4 regions of the Rhizobium sp. YAF28 genome follow, and region 1 is predicted to be linked to each of the others. Evidence: riboswitches for the same ligand, from Rfam matches in the RefSeq annotation. Region 1 holds a riboswitch; each other region holds the start of a gene.
What was found. Region 1 has a riboswitch for cobalamin ahead of metE (5-methyltetrahydropteroyltriglutamate--homocysteine S-methyltransferase). Riboswitches for the same ligand answer to the same signal wherever they lie in the genome.
Positions count from the first base shown of each region.

Region 2: another riboswitch for cobalamin. It lies ahead of bluB (5,6-dimethylbenzimidazole synthase); the one in region 1 lies ahead of metE (5-methyltetrahydropteroyltriglutamate--homocysteine S-methyltransferase).
Region 3: another riboswitch for cobalamin. It lies ahead of cobU (bifunctional adenosylcobinamide kinase/adenosylcobinamide-phosphate guanylyltransferase); the one in region 1 lies ahead of metE (5-methyltetrahydropteroyltriglutamate--homocysteine S-methyltransferase).
Region 4: another riboswitch for cobalamin. It lies ahead of AB4Z13_RS12390 (ABC transporter substrate-binding protein); the one in region 1 lies ahead of metE (5-methyltetrahydropteroyltriglutamate--homocysteine S-methyltransferase).

Region 1 covers NZ_JBFRCX010000007.1:400,391-404,573, reverse strand. The annotation lists gene AB4Z13_RS18815 (heavy metal translocating P-type ATPase) at 1-1,136, shown strand, start outside; cobalamin riboswitch at 1,177-1,382, shown strand; gene metE (5-methyltetrahydropteroyltriglutamate--homocysteine S-methyltransferase) at 1,490-3,814, shown strand; cobalamin riboswitch at 3,991-4,183, shown strand, end outside.
Region 2 covers NZ_JBFRCX010000001.1:618,203-622,385, reverse strand. The annotation lists gene AB4Z13_RS03285 (MFS transporter) at 1-1,507, shown strand, start outside; gene bluB (5,6-dimethylbenzimidazole synthase) at 1,525-2,226, opposite strand; cobalamin riboswitch at 2,269-2,458, opposite strand; gene AB4Z13_RS03275 (DHA2 family efflux MFS transporter permease subunit) at 2,601-4,025, shown strand.
Region 3 covers NZ_JBFRCX010000005.1:152,665-156,847, forward strand. The annotation lists gene cobN (cobaltochelatase subunit CobN) at 1-737, opposite strand, end outside; gene cobW (cobalamin biosynthesis protein CobW) at 747-1,793, opposite strand; gene cobU (bifunctional adenosylcobinamide kinase/adenosylcobinamide-phosphate guanylyltransferase) at 1,798-2,322, opposite strand; cobalamin riboswitch at 2,675-3,069, opposite strand; gene AB4Z13_RS13150 (chloride channel protein) at 3,277-4,183, shown strand, end outside.
Region 4 covers NZ_JBFRCX010000005.1:8,821-13,003, forward strand. The annotation lists gene AB4Z13_RS12370 (SRPBCC family protein) at 1-250, shown strand, start outside; gene AB4Z13_RS12375 (ATP-dependent Clp protease proteolytic subunit) at 299-919, shown strand; gene AB4Z13_RS12380 (hypothetical protein) at 950-1,408, opposite strand; gene AB4Z13_RS12385 (YidB family protein) at 1,458-1,802, opposite strand; cobalamin riboswitch at 1,940-2,209, shown strand; gene AB4Z13_RS12390 (ABC transporter substrate-binding protein) at 2,388-3,422, shown strand; gene AB4Z13_RS12395 (FecCD family ABC transporter permease) at 3,434-4,183, shown strand, end outside.

The DNA.
Region 1 (4,183 bases):
TGGCGGCTCTGGTCGCCGTTTTGCCGCCGTTGCTGATGGGCGGGGCATGGGGCGAATGGGTCTACAAGGGTCTCGCAATCCTGCTGATCGGCTGCCCCTGCGCGCTGGTCATTTCCACACCGGCGGCGATTGCCGCGTCGCTTTCGGCGGGCGCGCGCCGCGGTCTGCTGATGAAGGGCGGGGCGGTTCTGGAATCGCTCGGCAAGGTGACGGCCGTTGCCTTCGACAAGACCGGTACGCTGACCGAAGGCAAACCACAGGTCACCGATATAATTTCTTACGGACGCACCGAGGCAGAGGTACTTTCGCGCGCTGCCGTTCTGGAGCAAGGCTCCAGCCATCCGCTGGCGCTGGCAATTCTCAATCGCGCCAAGGCTGATGGAGTACCCGTGCCGCCGGCTTTCGAAGTCGAAGCGCTTCCCGGCAAGGGCATGACCGGCAAGGTGGGTGGGGAGACGCTCGATCTCCTGTCGCCGCCGGCTGCGCGCGAGCGCGGGGCGCTGAATGCGGAGCAGGACGAACAGGTCGCGGTGCTGAACGGCGCGGGCAAGAGCGTCTCGGTGCTGCTCGTCAATGGTGTCGCCGCCGGTCTCATCGCCATGCGCGACGAACCTCGTGAAGACGCAAAGAGCGGGCTTGCGACGCTGAAGGCAGCTGGCGTGCGCGCCATCATGCTGACCGGCGACAACAAGCGCACGGCGGCAGCCGTTGCCGGCGATCTCGGCATCGACTGGCGCGGCGAACTCCTGCCGCAGGACAAGCAGCGCATTGTTGGCGAACTGAAGAAGGAAGGTCTGTTCGTCGCCAAGGTGGGTGACGGCATTAATGACGCGCCGGCACTTGCCGCTGCCGATGTCGGCATCGCCATGGGCGGCGGCACCGACGTGGCGCTGGAGACGGCGGATGCGGCTGTGCTGCATGGGCGTGTCGGCGACGTAGCCCGGATGATCGACCTTTCGAAGCGGACGATGCGCAATATCTTTCAGAACATCACCATCGCGCTCGGGCTGAAGGCCGTGTTCCTGGTTACCACCATCATCGGCATCACCGGCCTGTGGCCGGCGATCCTCGCCGATACGGGTGCGACCGTGCTGGTGACGATGAATGCACTTCGGCTTCTTCAGATAAAGACATAAAGATTTCTTTATATCATATTGACGTTGCGATGCGGCGGGTGCATGCTTGCCGGATCGTTGGTTCTTGGGATCTGTTGATCCCAAGCTAAGAGGGAATTCGGTGCGGCCATCGCCAAGACCGAAGCTGCCCCCGCAACTGTAAGCGGATAGACACCGTCCTTCGACGTCACTGGGAAGACGCCCGGGAAGACTGGACGATGTCGATGACCCGCAAGCCAGGAGACCTGCCGCGATAGATAACGTCCACGGGCGGGGTGTCCCGGTGTGCCGCTTGCGCGAGACGGCATTCCCATGGCCGTATCTCGTCGATGCGTTGCGCCGCAGCCTTGCCCATAACCTTCGGGGTAAGGAAAATGACTATCAAGACTGCAAATCTCGGCTTTCCCAGGATCGGAAAGCATCGCGAACTCAAATTCGCACTGGAGAGCTACTGGGCCGGCAAATCCGATGCCGGCGCGCTTCTCGATGTCGCGAAGCGGCTGCGGGCGGAAAACTGGCTCCTGCAGAAGCAGAAGGGGATCGACGTCATCCCCTCGAACGATTTCTCGCTTTACGACCATGTGCTCGACACGGCGGTCATGGTCGGCGCCATTCCCGCCGCCTATGGCTGGAAGGGCGGGCAAGTTTCTCTCGACACCTATTTCGCGATGGCGCGCGGCTCCACCGGCGAAGAGGCGCATGTCGATTGCGGCCATCAGCACCATCACGGGCATGGCGCGCCGGCGCTCGAAATGACGAAATGGTTCGACACGAACTACCACTACATGGTGCCGGAACTCGGCCCCGATCAGACCTTTGCCCTGACGGCGAACAAGCCACTTGATGCCTTCGTCGAGGCCAAGACACTTGGCATCCATACCCGGCCGGTCATCCTCGGTCCGGTTACCTTCCTGAAACTCGCCAAGGGAAGCGAAGAAGGTTTTGCGCCGATTGACCTGCTTGCACGCTTGTTGCCTGTTTATACAAAAGTACTGGCAGAACTTCGTGCAGCCGGTGTCGACTGGGTGCAGATCGACGAACCTTGCTTCGTGCTCGATCTTTCACAGGAAGAGCAGGCAGCACTGCAGCATACCTATCGTGCGCTGCATGAATTGGTGCCCGACCTGAAGATCATGGTCGCCACCTATTTCGGCGCGATCGGCGACAATCTGCCGACGGCGCTCTCGCTCCCGGTTGCCGGCCTGCATGTCGATCTCGTTCGCGCTCCACAGCAGATCGATGCCCTTTTCAAGGCACCCAGCGATCTGACATTTTCGCTTGGCGTCATCGACGGGCGCAATATCTGGAAGGCAGACCTTGCGGCGATCCGGGAGAGGATCGAGCCGCTTGTCCAGCACTTTGGTGCGGACCGGCTACAGATCGCGCCGTCCTGCTCGCTGCTGCACGTGCCGATCGATCTGGAACTGGAGAGCGGGCTGGATGGTGAGCTGAAATCATGGCTCGCCTTCGCTGCCCAGAAGCTTGAGGAGATCGCAGCGCTCGGCGATGCCGGCAAGGCCTCCCAGGTGATTGCGGCAGCCTCGCAGGCCGTTGCATCGCGCGCCGCATCTACGCGCGTACATGATCTGAAGGTCAGACAGCGGGTTGCCGCGATCGACGAGGCGATGAAGACACGCAGCAGCGATTTTGCCGAGCGGACCGGACTGCAGGAGCGTAAGCTTCGCCTGCCGCTGTTCCCGACGACGACGATCGGCTCCTTCCCGCAGACATCAGATGTTCGAAAGTCCCGCTCCGCTTTCACCAAGGGCACGATCAGCGAGGCGGATTATGATGCCTTTCTGAAAAAGGAGACCGAAGCGGCGATCCGCTGGCAGGAGGAAATCGGCCTCGACGTGCTTGTCCACGGCGAATTCGAACGCAATGACATGGTGCAGTATTTCGGTGAGCAGCTTTCCGGCTTCGCCTTCACTCAACATGCCTGGGTGCAGAGCTATGGCTCCCGTTACGTCCGACCGCCTGTTATCTTCGGGGACGTCTCCCGGCCGAAGCCGATGACAGTCGAGTGGTGGCGCTATGCGCAGTCGCTGACGGAGAAGCCCGTGAAGGGCATGCTGACCGGGCCGGTGACGATCCTCAACTGGTCCTTCGTGCGCGACGATCTCTCTCGCGCCGACGTCAGCCGGCAGATCGCGCTGGCGATCCGCGACGAGGTGCTCGATCTCGAAAGGGCCGGTGCGGCAATGATCCAGATCGACGAGGCGGCGCTGCGCGAGGGCCTGCCGCTGCGCAAGGCCGACTGGAAGACCTATCTCGACTGGGCCGTCGAGAGTTTCCGCCTATGCGCCTCCGGCGTGGCGGACGAAACGCAGATCCATACGCATATGTGCTATTCGGAGTTCAACCAGATCATCGATGCCATCGCGGCGATGGATGCCGATGTGATCTCCATCGAGACGTCACGTTCGAAGATGGAACTGCTGGAGGCCTTCCGTAGCTACAAATATCCGAACGAGATCGGCCCCGGCGTCTACGACATCCATTCGCCGCGCGTTCCTGATGTCGAGGAGATGACGGAGCTCCTGACGCTGGCGCGCGAGCGTCTGACGGACGGGCAGCTCTGGATCAATCCGGATTGCGGATTGAAGACGCGCAGGTGGGAAGAGGTTCGCCCGGCGCTCGTCAACATGGTCGCTGCCGCCCGAATATTACGACATGCCGCATCGACGATTCGGGCCTGAACCTGGAGTCGAAAATCAGAGAGCCGGCTATAGGCCGGCTCTCTTCATTGGGGCCTTCTCCACAGCCTACTTTCTTTAAGCATTCGTTAACCACGTTTTTCACAGGAATGTAGCAATTTCAAATATGCCGTAACGCGACGCACAAACCATCCGTTGACGCCAACTCCGATTCGAGTACTATATCTAGTGTTCAAGGTTCCTTCGATTCGCTAGGGATCGCAGGCTAAGACGGGAATACGGTGCGGTTTGCCATGATGGCAAAACAAGGCCGGAGCTGCCCCCGCAACTGTAAGCGGCGAGCAACTGTCCGATTTCAGGTCACTGAGGCATGACGCTTTGGGAAGGCTGGGGGCAGGGTGCTTCGACCCG
Region 2 (4,183 bases), on a different contig from region 1:
CATCGTCGCCCTGATGGCGGCCTGCCTCTCCTCACTGATGTTCGGCCTTGAAATATCGAGCGTACCGGCAATCCTGCCGACGCTGGAAAAGGTGCTGCATGCCGATTTCAGCGCGCTGCAATGGATCATGAATGCCTATACGATCGCCGTGACGACGGTGCTGATGGCCGCAGGCACATTAGCCGATCGCTACGGCCGCAAGCGCGTCTTCCTGATCGGCATTGCCGCCTTTGGCCTCACCTCGCTGATTGCCGGCCTTGCTCAGGATGTTTCGCTGCTAATCGTTGCTCGCTTTCTGCAGGGTATGAGCGGCGGCGTGATGCTGATCTGCCAGGTGGCCGTCCTCTCCCATCAATTCCCGGAGGGCAGAGCCCGCAGCATGGCCTTCGGCTGGTGGGGCATCATCTTCGGGATCGGCCTCGGCTTTGGCCCGATCATAGGCGTTGCGATCGTAGCAGCCGCCGGCTGGCAATGGGTCTTCCTCATCCATGCCGTGCTGGCAGCCGTGACGGTGGCCCTTGCCGTAACGGGCGTTGAGGAATCGCGTGACCCCGCTGCAGGACGGCTCGATATGGCCGGAATTGTCACCCTTTCGCTGGCGGTCTTCTGCCTCGCTTTCTTCATCACCCAGGGTCCGGCTCTCGGCTTTGCCAGCCTTGCCGCGCTTGCCACTATCGGACTTTCCGCGGCAAGCCTCGTCGCCTTCATCTTCGCCGAGAGGCTGAACCCGCGACCGATGTTCGATGCCTCGGTCTTCGGCATCCGCGCCTTCTCGGGCGCCATCATCGGCTCGGCTGCCATGAATATCAGCTTCTGGCCCTTCATGATCTATCTGCCGATCTGGTATGAAGCCGGTCTCGGTTATGGCAGTGTGGCCGCGGGTCTGGCGCTGCTTGCCTATACGCTGCCGACGCTCGTCGTACCGCCGCTCGCCGAACGGCTCATGCTGCGCTATCGGCCGGGCATCATCATTCCCGGCGGCCTTTTCACCATCGGGCTCGGCTTCCTGCTGATGAAATCAGGCAGTGCCGCCGCCGCGCCAAGCTGGCTGACGATGCTGCCCGGCGCGCTGCTTGCCGGCATCGGGCTTGGCTTCACCAACACTCCGGTCACCAATACGACGACAGGCGCTGTCTCCAGCGATCGCGCCGGCATGGCTTCCGGCATCGACATGAGCGCCCGGATGATCTCGCTCGCCATCAACATCGCCGTCATGGGCTTCATCCTGTTCAGCGGCGTGCTCTCCCACCTCAAGAGCACCTTGCCAACCTCGACGGATGCCGGCGACCTGCGCCTGCTCGCCGAACGGATCTCCGCCGGCAACATTGCCTCCCTGCCAGACATTCCGGCCGGGACGGTGCATGATGCGCTCGTCGCAGGCTTCGGCGGCGTCATGCTCTATGGCGCGATCGGCGTCTGGCTTCTGGCCGCCGCAAGCTTCCTCGTCTTTGCCCATCGGAAGACGCCGGCCTGCGCCAAGGATTGCGGCACCCAGCCGGCAGAATGATGCACACCCGCGCCGGCTCAGACCGGCGCGGCCTCGCTTTCCACCTGCCCCCAGCCATCATGGAAAACCAGCTCTTCCAGCGCCATCCGCTGCCGCCAGCCTTTGACCGCCAGTTCCGGCTTATCATAGAGCCGGTCGACGAAGCCGGCGCAGAGCCAGGCTACCACCTCGATATGATTGGGAATGCCGAGGATCTCCTTCAGGTCACCCTCGCGAAAAATGCTGACCCAGCCGATGCCCACCCCTTCGGCTCGTGCCGCAAGCCACAGGTTCTGGATGGCGCAGACGGTGGAATAGCTGTCCATGCGCGGATTATGTGTGCGCCCCAGCACCACGCTGCCGCTGCGGGTTGGATCGCAGGTCACGCAGATGCCGAGCGGCGCCTGGACAATGCCTTCGAGCTTCAGCGAACGGTATTGCTCCTGCCGCTTGCCGTCGAACATGCGGGCCGCTTCCTCATTCGCCTTGAGGAAGGCATCGCGTACCCGCGCCCTCACCTCGACGCTCTTCACCAGAATGAAATTCCACGGCTGCATGAAGCCGACCGAGGGCGCGTGATGCGCGGCGGTCAAAAGCCGCGTCACGAGATCATCCGGCAAGGGGTCGGGCAGGAACTGGCTGCGCACGTCACGCCGCGTCATGATTGCGTGATAGACGGCCTCGCGTTCGGCCGCAGAAAAGCTGGATGCCGGGCAAACGGCATCATCAATGGGTCGCATCGTCAAATCCCCAACAACGCAACCGCCCGCCGTCCGCGCGGGTTGGGTCTATCTTGCCAGGCCGGTCTTCTGACTTGGCGTCATCCGCTTGGCCGCCGCCTTCCCGGCCTTGCGGCCAGTGGCATTCTATGCGGCAAGCGTCGGCCTTACAGCGTTGGGCACGTTCCGGTCTTGCACCGGATTCCCGATTCTCCCGCTTGTGAAAGCGGGCACCTGACGGGTGATCTATGGCGCGGAAACGGCATGGCGGCAAGCTGCATGCGACATTCATTTCGTGGACAGGCTGAAAATGCTGGCCTAGAACGAGACCCGACGCCGCTGGCGCCGAATCCCCTCTCATTGCCTTCCGGTTGCCCGTGTCCCGCCTAACACCAATGATCCTTGCGGTCGCCCTGTTCATGGAACAGATGGATTCGACCGTGATCGCCACCAGCCTGCCGGCGATTGCTGCCGATATAGGCACTTCGCCGATCGCGCTGAAACTTGCGGTAACGAGCTACCTCGTGGCGCTCGCAATCTTCATTCCGATCAGCGGCTGGATGTCGGATCGCTTCGGTGCACGCAACATCTTTCGGCTCGCGATCTTCGTTTTCATGGTTGGCTCGGTCGCCTGCGCATTCTCCAATTCCATCGCCGCCTTCGTCATTTCCCGCCTCATCCAGGGTGCCGGCGGCTCGATGATGACGCCGGTCGGGCGATTGCTCCTGGTGCGCGGCACGCCACGTCACCAGTTGGTGAATGCCATGGCATGGCTGACCATTCCGGCGCTGATCGGCCCGATCATGGGCCCGCCGATCGGCGGCTTCCTGACAACCTATCTCAGCTGGCACTGGATCTTCTGGATCAATGTGCCGATCGGCATTATCGGCATCGTCCTCGTCACCCGTTTCCTGCCGGCCGTCGAGCCGCGAAGCCCGAAGCCGATGGATTTTCCGGGCTTCTTCCTGTCGGGTATCGGCTTTGCCGGTTTCGTGTTCGGCCTCTCGGTCATCAGCCTGCCCGCCGTTCCCGTCATCTACGGCTATGTCACTGTGGCCGTCGGCGTCCTCTCCGGCATTCTCTATTTCGTGCATGCCAGGCGCACCTCGCATCCGCTGCTCGACCCCAAGATGTTCCGCTACCCGATGTTCCGGGCGGCGATCCTCGGCGCCTCGAATTTCCGCATGGGCCTCGGCGCGCTGCCCTTCCTCATGCCGCTGATGCTGCAGCTCGGCTTCGGCCTGACGCCGCTGCAGTCAGGCTCGATCACCTTCATCAGCGCTCTTGGCTCCATGGGCTCGAAATTTGCAGCCACCCGCACCTATAACGCCTTCGGCTTCCGCAACGTCATCGCGCTGACGACCTTCCTCGCGGCGATCTTCCTCGGCGTGAACGGCTTCTTCACTGCCGAAACGCCGATGTATCTCATCATGGGCTCTCTTCTTGTCGGCGGCCTGTTGCGCTCCATGGCCTTTTCGGGCGTCAATGCCATGGCCTTCGGCGATGTGGACGAGGCCGACAGCAGTCAGGCGACCGCCATCAATGCGGTGGCGCAGCGCATCTCCATGGCCATGGGCGTTGCGGTTGCCGGTACGATCCTGGAAATCTCCTCGAGCTTCCATGGCGGCAAGCTTTTGGTCTCGGATTTTCATATCGCCTTCTTCATCGTGGCGGCGATATCAGCACTTGCCTGCATCACCTTCCTGCGCCTGCCTGCCAATGCCGGCGAGGAGCTGACGACACGCCGCCACAAGAACAGACATGCCGAGACGGCAGAACCGGAAGAGGCCCAGGGACAGGCAATAGCGGAGAGCCGCTGAAAACTTCACGGATCTGTCGTTTTTCCTCACAGATTCTACGTGACAATTCCGATCGGCATGGCTACATAAGCCGCATGTCGATTTCGTCCGTTTACGCATCGCGATTTTATTCGTACCGCTGCTTCCAGCGGATGCGGGTCTGTGCGTAACCGAAACTA
Region 3 (4,183 bases), on a different contig from region 1:
CTGTAGGCGAAGACCGGCAACGGACGCAGGCCTTGTTGCTGGAGGGCTTCGATCAAGGCTTCGACGGGCTTAGTTTCGCCGCTCTGCACGAGGGCGCGGTAGAAGGCGATGGCGACAGTAGGTGGCGTCCCCTTCCGGACTTGAACTTCGGCTTTGGCAAGCCGCCGCCACTCCTCAACTCCGACAAGCCCTCGCCCCGGCCACCAGATCCCCGCCTTCATCAGCGGCGCGGCTGGCGCCGGCTTCTCCGCCCCCGAAAGCATCGCTGATGCATAGGCAAGAAAGCCTTGCGCATTGGCGTCGCCGCCCTCGATCAGATACGCCCACAGCGCATTCAGATCATCAAGCGACACATTGGAAAACGGCGTCAGCCCCGCATCCGGCCGCGCATCGCCCGGCAGCACCGCAATCAGCGCCCCGTTACGAGCGGCAACCGCATGCAGCGCCTCCAGTGCGTAGTGAAAGTAGCTCGCCCCACCCAGCGCCCGCACGATGATCAGCTTCGCATGCCGTGCCGTGCGTTCGACGTAGGTATCGACCGACATCGGATGCTTCATGCTCATCAGGCTCGCAAGCCTGAGCGTATGCCCGCTCGCCCCGCCGGAATGAGCCGCAGCGATTGCCGCAAGCTCGGTGTCGGCGGCCGAGAGGAACAGGATATCGCCCGGCGACTGGCCGAGGTCGATGGCCTCGTCCCCGTCGCTGATCGTTCCCTGTTGAGCCAGAAGCAGGTGCATCGAAACCCCTTAGACCAGTGCCGCGATCGCCTTGCGCACCGCGTCCTGATCCATCTCATGCAGGCCGATGACGACGAGGCGCGTGGTGCGGGCTTCGCCCGGCGTCCAGGCGCGGTCGAAATACTGGTCGATGCGGGCACCCACGGCCTGCAGCTGCAGGCGCATCGGCTTGCCGGAGACATCGATGAAGCCCTTGAGACGCAGCACGTCATGCTCGGCGATAATGCCCTTCAGCTTCTCGACGAAACCTGATGTATCGGCGATAGCGCCGAGCTCGACGACGAAACTGTCGAATTCGTCGTGATCGTGCGGCGTACCGTCCTCATGCTCCAGCTCGTGATGGGACTTGCGGTTGACGATATCGTCTTCCGTGCCGATGCCGAGGCCGAGCAGCACGCTTGCCGGCACCTCGCCATTCCTGGCCTCGATCATCACAGGCTTGCGGGCGATGCGCGAGGCGACTTCGCTTTTCACACGGCCAAGGCCGTCAGCGTCGATCAGGTCGGTCTTGTTGAGCACGATCAGATCAGCGCAGGTCAGCTGATCCTCGAAGAGCTCCTCGATCGGGCTTTCATGATCGAGCGATTCATCCTCGACCCGGCGTGCATCGACAGCATCATGGTCATCGGCAAAACGCCCTGCGGCAACAGCGGCGCTGTCGACCACGGTGATGACGCCGTCAACGGTGACTTCGCTTCTGATGTCCGGCCAGTTGAAGGCGGCGACCAGCGGCTGTGGCAAGGCAAGGCCTGAAGTTTCGATGACGATATGGTCCGGGCGCTGCTCGCGCTCCAGAAGCTTGGTCATGGTCGGAATGAAATCGTCGGCGACCGTGCAGCAGATGCAGCCATTGGTGAGCTCGATAATATCGTCCTCGGTGCAATTCTCCGCCCCGCAGCCCTTCAGCACATCGCCATCGACGCCGAGATCGCCGAACTCGTTGATGATGAGCGCAATCTTCTTGCCGCCGGCATTGGTGAGCAGGTTGCGGATCATTGTCGTCTTGCCCGCACCGAGGAAGCCAGTGATGACGGTCGCGGGAATTTTCTGCTGCATGGATTTAACCCTTCATTTTCAGCGGCAGACCTGCCGCGATAAAATACACGTCGTCGGCCACAGCCGCGATCATCTGGTGCAGCCGGCCGGCATGGTCGCGAAAATCCCGCGCCATGCGGTTCTCAGGCACGATGCCGAGGCCGACTTCATTGGAAACGATGACGAGCCGCGCCTTTGCCTGCGGTAGAAAGGCGGCAAGGGCGGCGGACTGGGCGGCGATATCGCGCCCCTCCATCATCAGATTGGTGAGCCACAGCGTCAGGCAATCAACGAGAACAGCCCTGCCCTCGCCGTCGATTGCCGCAAGGCGCTCGGTAAGGTCGAGCGGTTCCTCATGCGTGGTCCAGGAGGGGCCGCGGTCGGCCTTGTGCTGGTCGATACGCGCCTGCATTTCGTCATCCCAGGCGCGGCCTGTGGCGATGTAGTGGCGGTCGAGGCCGCTTGTGGTGACGAGGTTTTCGGCGAAGCGGGATTTGCCGGAGCGGGCGCCGCCAAGGATGAAGGTGGCGTTGAGAAGGCTCTTGGTCATGCCACGGCCGCCCTTGGAGCGAAGGCGCGGCTCCACCCACTTCCCTCATCCCTGTGCTTGTCACAGGGATCCAGCGTGCCCAAGTCCTTGGGCACGAGAGACTCACTCAACGACGGCGTAGATTCACTCACTGCGCGGACGCGCCGTGGCTGGATTCCTGTGACAAGCACAGGAATGAGGGAGGAGAGGAAAGTGCGCGCCGGGTAACGTCCACCAACAGGCGCCAGACGCATCCCATCAGGAGGTACCGAACCGACACCTTTCACATGCACCACCAGAGGCAGCGCTGAATCAAATCCTTCAGCCAAGACAACCTCCGTGCTGGCAGCGGGCAAACGGCCCAGTATGGGCATTGTGCCCGGCACGGATGGCAGGTCTCCTGGCTCGCAGTTAGCGGCCGCGACAGGGGCAGACCGTTTCCGGTCGCCCCTGATCGTGCCAGCGGATCCGCCTCGCCTTCCCGGCTGCTTCTCGTGAAAAGGCGGACGATTCGTAGAAATAGAGGCGTCCTGCCCCGGCTGATCACGATGCATTCCAGTGGCTTTTCCGGCACTTATACCGCCTTGCCCGCCTGCAGAATGCGAGGCTGTCAGCGCAACGGCTAAAATACCGGACGGAAGACCCTGACTGCTCTACAGTCGCGGGGTCGGCTGTGATGAAGGCGCCCGGCTTGGGTCCGCCCCGTCACATTCCCTTTTCATCCGGAAGGCGTAAGGCCGATCCGGAACCATCCATTATGTCAATTCATGGTTAGGCTTCCGCCCCGGGCATGTCAATCGGCGCACTGGGTGCACACAGAGATCATCTCGACTTACACTACCGATATTATCGTCTTTAATCAAAGGTTTACGTCACAAAAACTTTACGGCGCAGTCGGTATTTTGCCGCAATTGCCGCTCATGCGGATGCCGGCTCCGCCCTTGACCCCCACTCCTGCCGCCTAGTTTCCCCATGATGCTCTCCCGAATGGATATTCGCCGCCTCGGCCCTCTCGGCACCGTCTTTGATCCGGGACGCCTGCGCGCGCTTATCCGCCACAGCGAAATGGGCATGGTCTTTGCCGGCGCGCTCGTCGGTATCGCCTCGGGGCTTGCGGTCACCGCCATGAGCTATGTCTCGGAAGAGATGCACAGGCTGATCTTCGGCATAGACGGCACGACGAGGCTCAGCGCCTCGCAGATCGACAGTAAGTTCCTGCTGATGACGGCCCCGGTTGCCGGCGGCATGCTGCTCGGCCTGTTGATCTTCATTCTCGCCAGATGGCGCAAGAAGCCGATGGTCGACCCGATCGAGGCCAATGCCTTGCATGGCGGCCGCCTGTCGCTGACGGACAGCATCCTCGTCGCCATCCAGAACCTCGTTTCCAACGGCTTCGGCGCGTCCGTCGGTCTGGAGGCCGGCTATACGCAGCTTGCAGCCGGCATCGCTTCGAAATTCGGCCTGAAGCTGCAGCTGCGCCGCTCCGACATGCGCGTCCTCGTCGGCTGCGGCGCGGCCGGCGCCATCGCCGCCGCCTTCAATGCACCGCTGACGGGCGCCTTCTATGCCTTCGAGCTGATCATCGGCACCTACACCATCGTCTCGCTGACGCCCGTCGTCGTCGCGGCCCTCGTCGCTACACTGGTCGCCCGGCTGCTATCCGGCAGCGATTTCATCATCGATGTCGGCAGCTTCGGCGCTGTCCAGCCCGCCGATTACGTACCGGCGATCGCCCTTGGCGCCTTCTGCGCCGGCATCGGCATCCTCATCATGCAGGGCGTCTCCTTCGTCGAGGAACTGGCGCGCAAAAGCTCCATCGCGCTACCCTTCCGCCCGGCGCTCGGCGGCCTGGTCGTCGGCCTGCTGGCGCTGGCCTCGCCGC
Region 4 (4,183 bases), on a different contig from region 1:
GAAATGGCTGCCGAAGGAAGCGCTTGCCGATCCGCAATCGCTCTCCGAAACACCGGGAAAGGAGGTTCGCTACAGATTGCGCGACGACAGCCCGCCCTTCCTGGAAAGCATCGTCACCTTCGCGATCGCACCGAATGCATCGGGCGGGACCAGCCTGCGGATCGTCCACGAGTTGACTGGTGACACTTTCGAGCGGCTTTCGAGATCGGTCGCCAACAGCAACAGCCAGACTATGATGCTCGCCGCCTGACGCGGCAGGCCTTCCCGCTTATCAATTCTGAAAGATTGGAGTTCGCCGATGCGCGAAACGATGCAACTCGTCCCCATGGTCGTCGAACAATCCTCCCGAGGGGAGCGATCCTTCGACATCTATTCCCGCCTCTTGCGTGAGCGGATCATCTTTCTGAACGGCGAGATCAACGACGGCGTGTCCGCCCTCGTCTGCGCCCAGCTTCTGTTCCTGGAGGCCGAAAATCCCAAGAAACCGATCAACCTCTACATCAATTCGCCGGGCGGCGTCGTGACCAGCGGTTTTGCCATGTACGACACGATGCGTTTCATCCGCGCGCCGGTGCACACGCTCTGCATGGGAACGGCCCGCTCGATGGGCTCCTTCCTGCTGATGGCCGGCCAGCCGGGAGAGCGATATGCCCTTCCGAATGCCAGCATCCTCATCCACCAGCCCCTCGGCGGCTTCCAGGGCCAGGCGTCCGATATGCTCATTCATGCCGAGGAAATCAGGAAGACGAAGCAGCTCATGACCAGCCTCTATGCCGAGCATTGCGGGCGATCCTATGAAGAGTTCGAGCAGGCGATGGATCGGGACCGCTTCATGAGGGCTGAAGAGGCCCTGGAATGGGGGCTAATCGACCGCATCCTGACGGATCGAGAGGATGTGGCAGAGGTAGGAGCGCAATAGCCATGCGCCCCACCCTCGCCAGCCTAAACCTCAGCTACCGGCCTTCAATGCCGTATTGCAAAGGCTCCAGTAACCGCCGCCCTTCTGGATCCATTTCAGATCGTTGAGCGTGCCGGCATCCTTGTTGGCATGATAGCTGTCGACGCAGGTATGCAGCCGGCCCTTGGCAGGCGTCTCACTGGCGTATTTCTTGTCGATCGCCTTCGGCATGGTCACGCCCTTGGGGGCCTTGACCGTCGGCTTTGCGGGCTCCTTGTCCGTCGTTGCGGCCACTGCCTTGTCATCGGCGGCATCTTCGGCGGCCGCATCCGCGCCGCAGAACTTCGCCCGGAAATCGTTCCACTTCATGTCCTTGGCCGAACCATCGGCCTTGGCCGTCTGATATTTGGCGCTGCATTCCTTCATGGTCAGCGCGGAGGCCGGAGAAACGAAGAAGGCGGCGGCAATCAACGCTCCGGCGGAAGCGGGCACAAGCAATCTCGCAATCATGGGATATCCTCGTGTTGGGGGCAGTTCACGGCATGCACGTCTTTGAAAGCTACGAGACGGTTCCATTAGGTGTCGCCGCATCGACGGCTTGCGGCAGATGCTCGGCGAGCAGCTTGGACACATCGTCGGCATCGACGCCGAACTTGGCGGCGAGATCGCGCAGCTGATCGGACGACAGGGCCGCCTGGATCTGTTCCGCCGATACGGGAAGATTGTGGCCGGTGCCGATCCAGGATGAGACCTGCTCGCCGAGGCCCGCCGAATTGAGCTGGGAAACGATGCCCTGCAGCCCTCCGGCATTGTCGAATATTCTGGTTGCAACCGCGACGTAATCGACTTGCCTGCCGGCAAGCACATCAGAGAGAACACCGCCTAAACCGTCGAAAATACTCATGGTTGCTCCTCCACCCATCAGCGGATTCTACATTAGCATGAGGTAAAATTTCTGTCATTCCGGATTTGCGAAACGACAGCCTTCCCTCCGCAAACAATACTTCTCGCTGGCCCTGCTTGACGTTGCCCATGGTGGCGTCCTAAGTCGGGGGAGACGGTTCCCCGAGGAGAACTTCGAGGGGATTAATAGGGAACACGGTGCGGACGACCCAAAAGGGACCAAGACCGTGGCTGCCCCCGCAACTGTAAGCGGATTGCCGGTTATATCCGGAATGAATGCCTCGTCGTTCATTCCAGGACATCACCGGCGAGCTGGTCACTCCAAGTGCCACTGCGCGCAAGCGCGGGAAGGCAGATGACCGGCTGACATCCGCGAGCCAGGAGACCTGCCGTCAATCACGATCCAATCAGCCGGGCGGGGATGCCTGGACAAGGAGCAGATATGATTGACCTTATTTCCTGCCGCTTGCCGCACGCGATCCGTCCCGATTGGACCACCCGCCGCTAGCCCTCCCTCCACGTTTGGCTCACGCATCTGCGCGCGCCGGCGTCCGCTAGCCCTTTTCCTTCCGATCGAGAGTTTCCAATGCGCCAGACTATTCCAGGCTTTTCTCTTGCGCTCGGGCTCGCCAGCCTTTGGTTGGCCGGCCTTGCAGCACCCGCCTTCGCCGCCACCCAATATCCCCTTACCCTCAGCAATTGCGGCCAGCCAGTCACCTTCGAGAAGGCACCGGCCAAGATCGTTTCGATCGGCCAGGGCATGACCGAAGTGCTCCTCTCGCTCGGCCTTGCCGACAAGATCGCCGGCACGGCCGTCTGGGTCGGCCCGGTCCTGCCGCAATATGCCGAGGCCAACAGCAGGATCAGACGGCTGGCCGACAACGACCCGAGCTTCGAATCCGTCGTCGGTGCCGAGCCCGATCTGGTGGCTGCCGAATTCGAATGGCATGTCGGCGCTGCCCAAGGCTCCGTCGGCAAGCGCGAGCAATTCAAAGACCTCGGCATCAACACCTATATCGCGCCTGCCGATTGCGTCGCCAAGATCAACACCGATGGCGGCGATGGTGTTCGCAGGGAGCTGTTCACGATGGACCTGATCTATCAGGAAATTGCCGAAATCTCCGAAATCTTCGACGTGAAAGACCGAGGCGATGCGCTGATCGCCGACCTGAAGAAGCGCGAGGCCGCGGCCGTTGCCTCCGTTTCAGGCGCTGCAGCCAAGAACCTGCCCGTCGTCTTCTGGTTCTCCAGCAAGGAGGTGAAAGGCGATGCCTTCATCGCCGGCAAGAACAGCGCCCCTGCCTATATCCTGAAGACGCTCGGCGCGAAGAACGTCGTGACGACTGAAGAGGAATGGCCCCTCGTCGGCTGGGAAACGATTGCGCAGGCCAATCCCGCCGTCATCGTCATCGCGACCATGGACCGCCGCCGCTATGCCGCCGACGATCCCAAGGTGAAGGTGGATTTCCTGGAAAACGATCCGGTCACAAGGGAGCTCGATGCCGTCAAAAACGAGCGCTTCATCATGATGGACGCGCAGTCGATGAACCCGACGATCCGCACCATCGACGGCATCGAAATCCTGGCAAAGGGCATCGCCGCCTCCGGTCTGGCGCAGTGAGCCAAGCTGCCTTGCCACAGAGACGATGGTGGGCGCTTGCCACGCTCACCGTCACCGCCCTCTTCCTGCTCGGTATCATGATCAGTCTCGCCGTATCGATCGGCGAGATATCGATCCCGCTCGCCACCACGGCAAAGGCGGTTTCCAACCGCCTGTTCGGCACGGCATTCGAGCTCAGCCGCATCCATCAGGGCATCGTCTGGGATTACCGCCTCAGCCGTGCGCTGGTGGCGGCGAGCGCCGGCGCGTCGCTGGCGCTTTGCGGCACGGTGCTGCAGGCGCTGCTGCGCAATCCGCTCGCCGAACCCTATGTGCTCGGCATTTCCGCCGGCGCCTCCACCGGCGCCGTCTGCGTCATGATCTTAGGCCTCGGTTCTGGCGTGCTCGGCCTCTCCGGCGGCGCCTTCATCGGCGCCGTGATCGCCTTTCTTCTGGTCGGCATTCTGGCGGCGGGCGCGGGTGGCACCAGCGAGCGCATCATTCTCTGCGGCGTGGCGGGCTCGCAGCTCTTCAACGCGCTGACCTCCTATATCGTCACCACCTCGGCCAATGCCGAACAGGCGCGCGGCGTACTCTTCTGGCTCTTAGGGTCGCTCAGTGGCGTGCGCTGGCCGGATGTCTATCTCTCCGTGCCGATCGCGCTCATCGGCTTCGTCGTCTGTCTTGCCCATGTGCGCGCGCTCGATGCCTTCGCCTTCGGCACGGATGCCGCAGCCTCCCTCGGCATCGCCGTGCGCCGCGTGCAGTTCACCCTGCTCGGC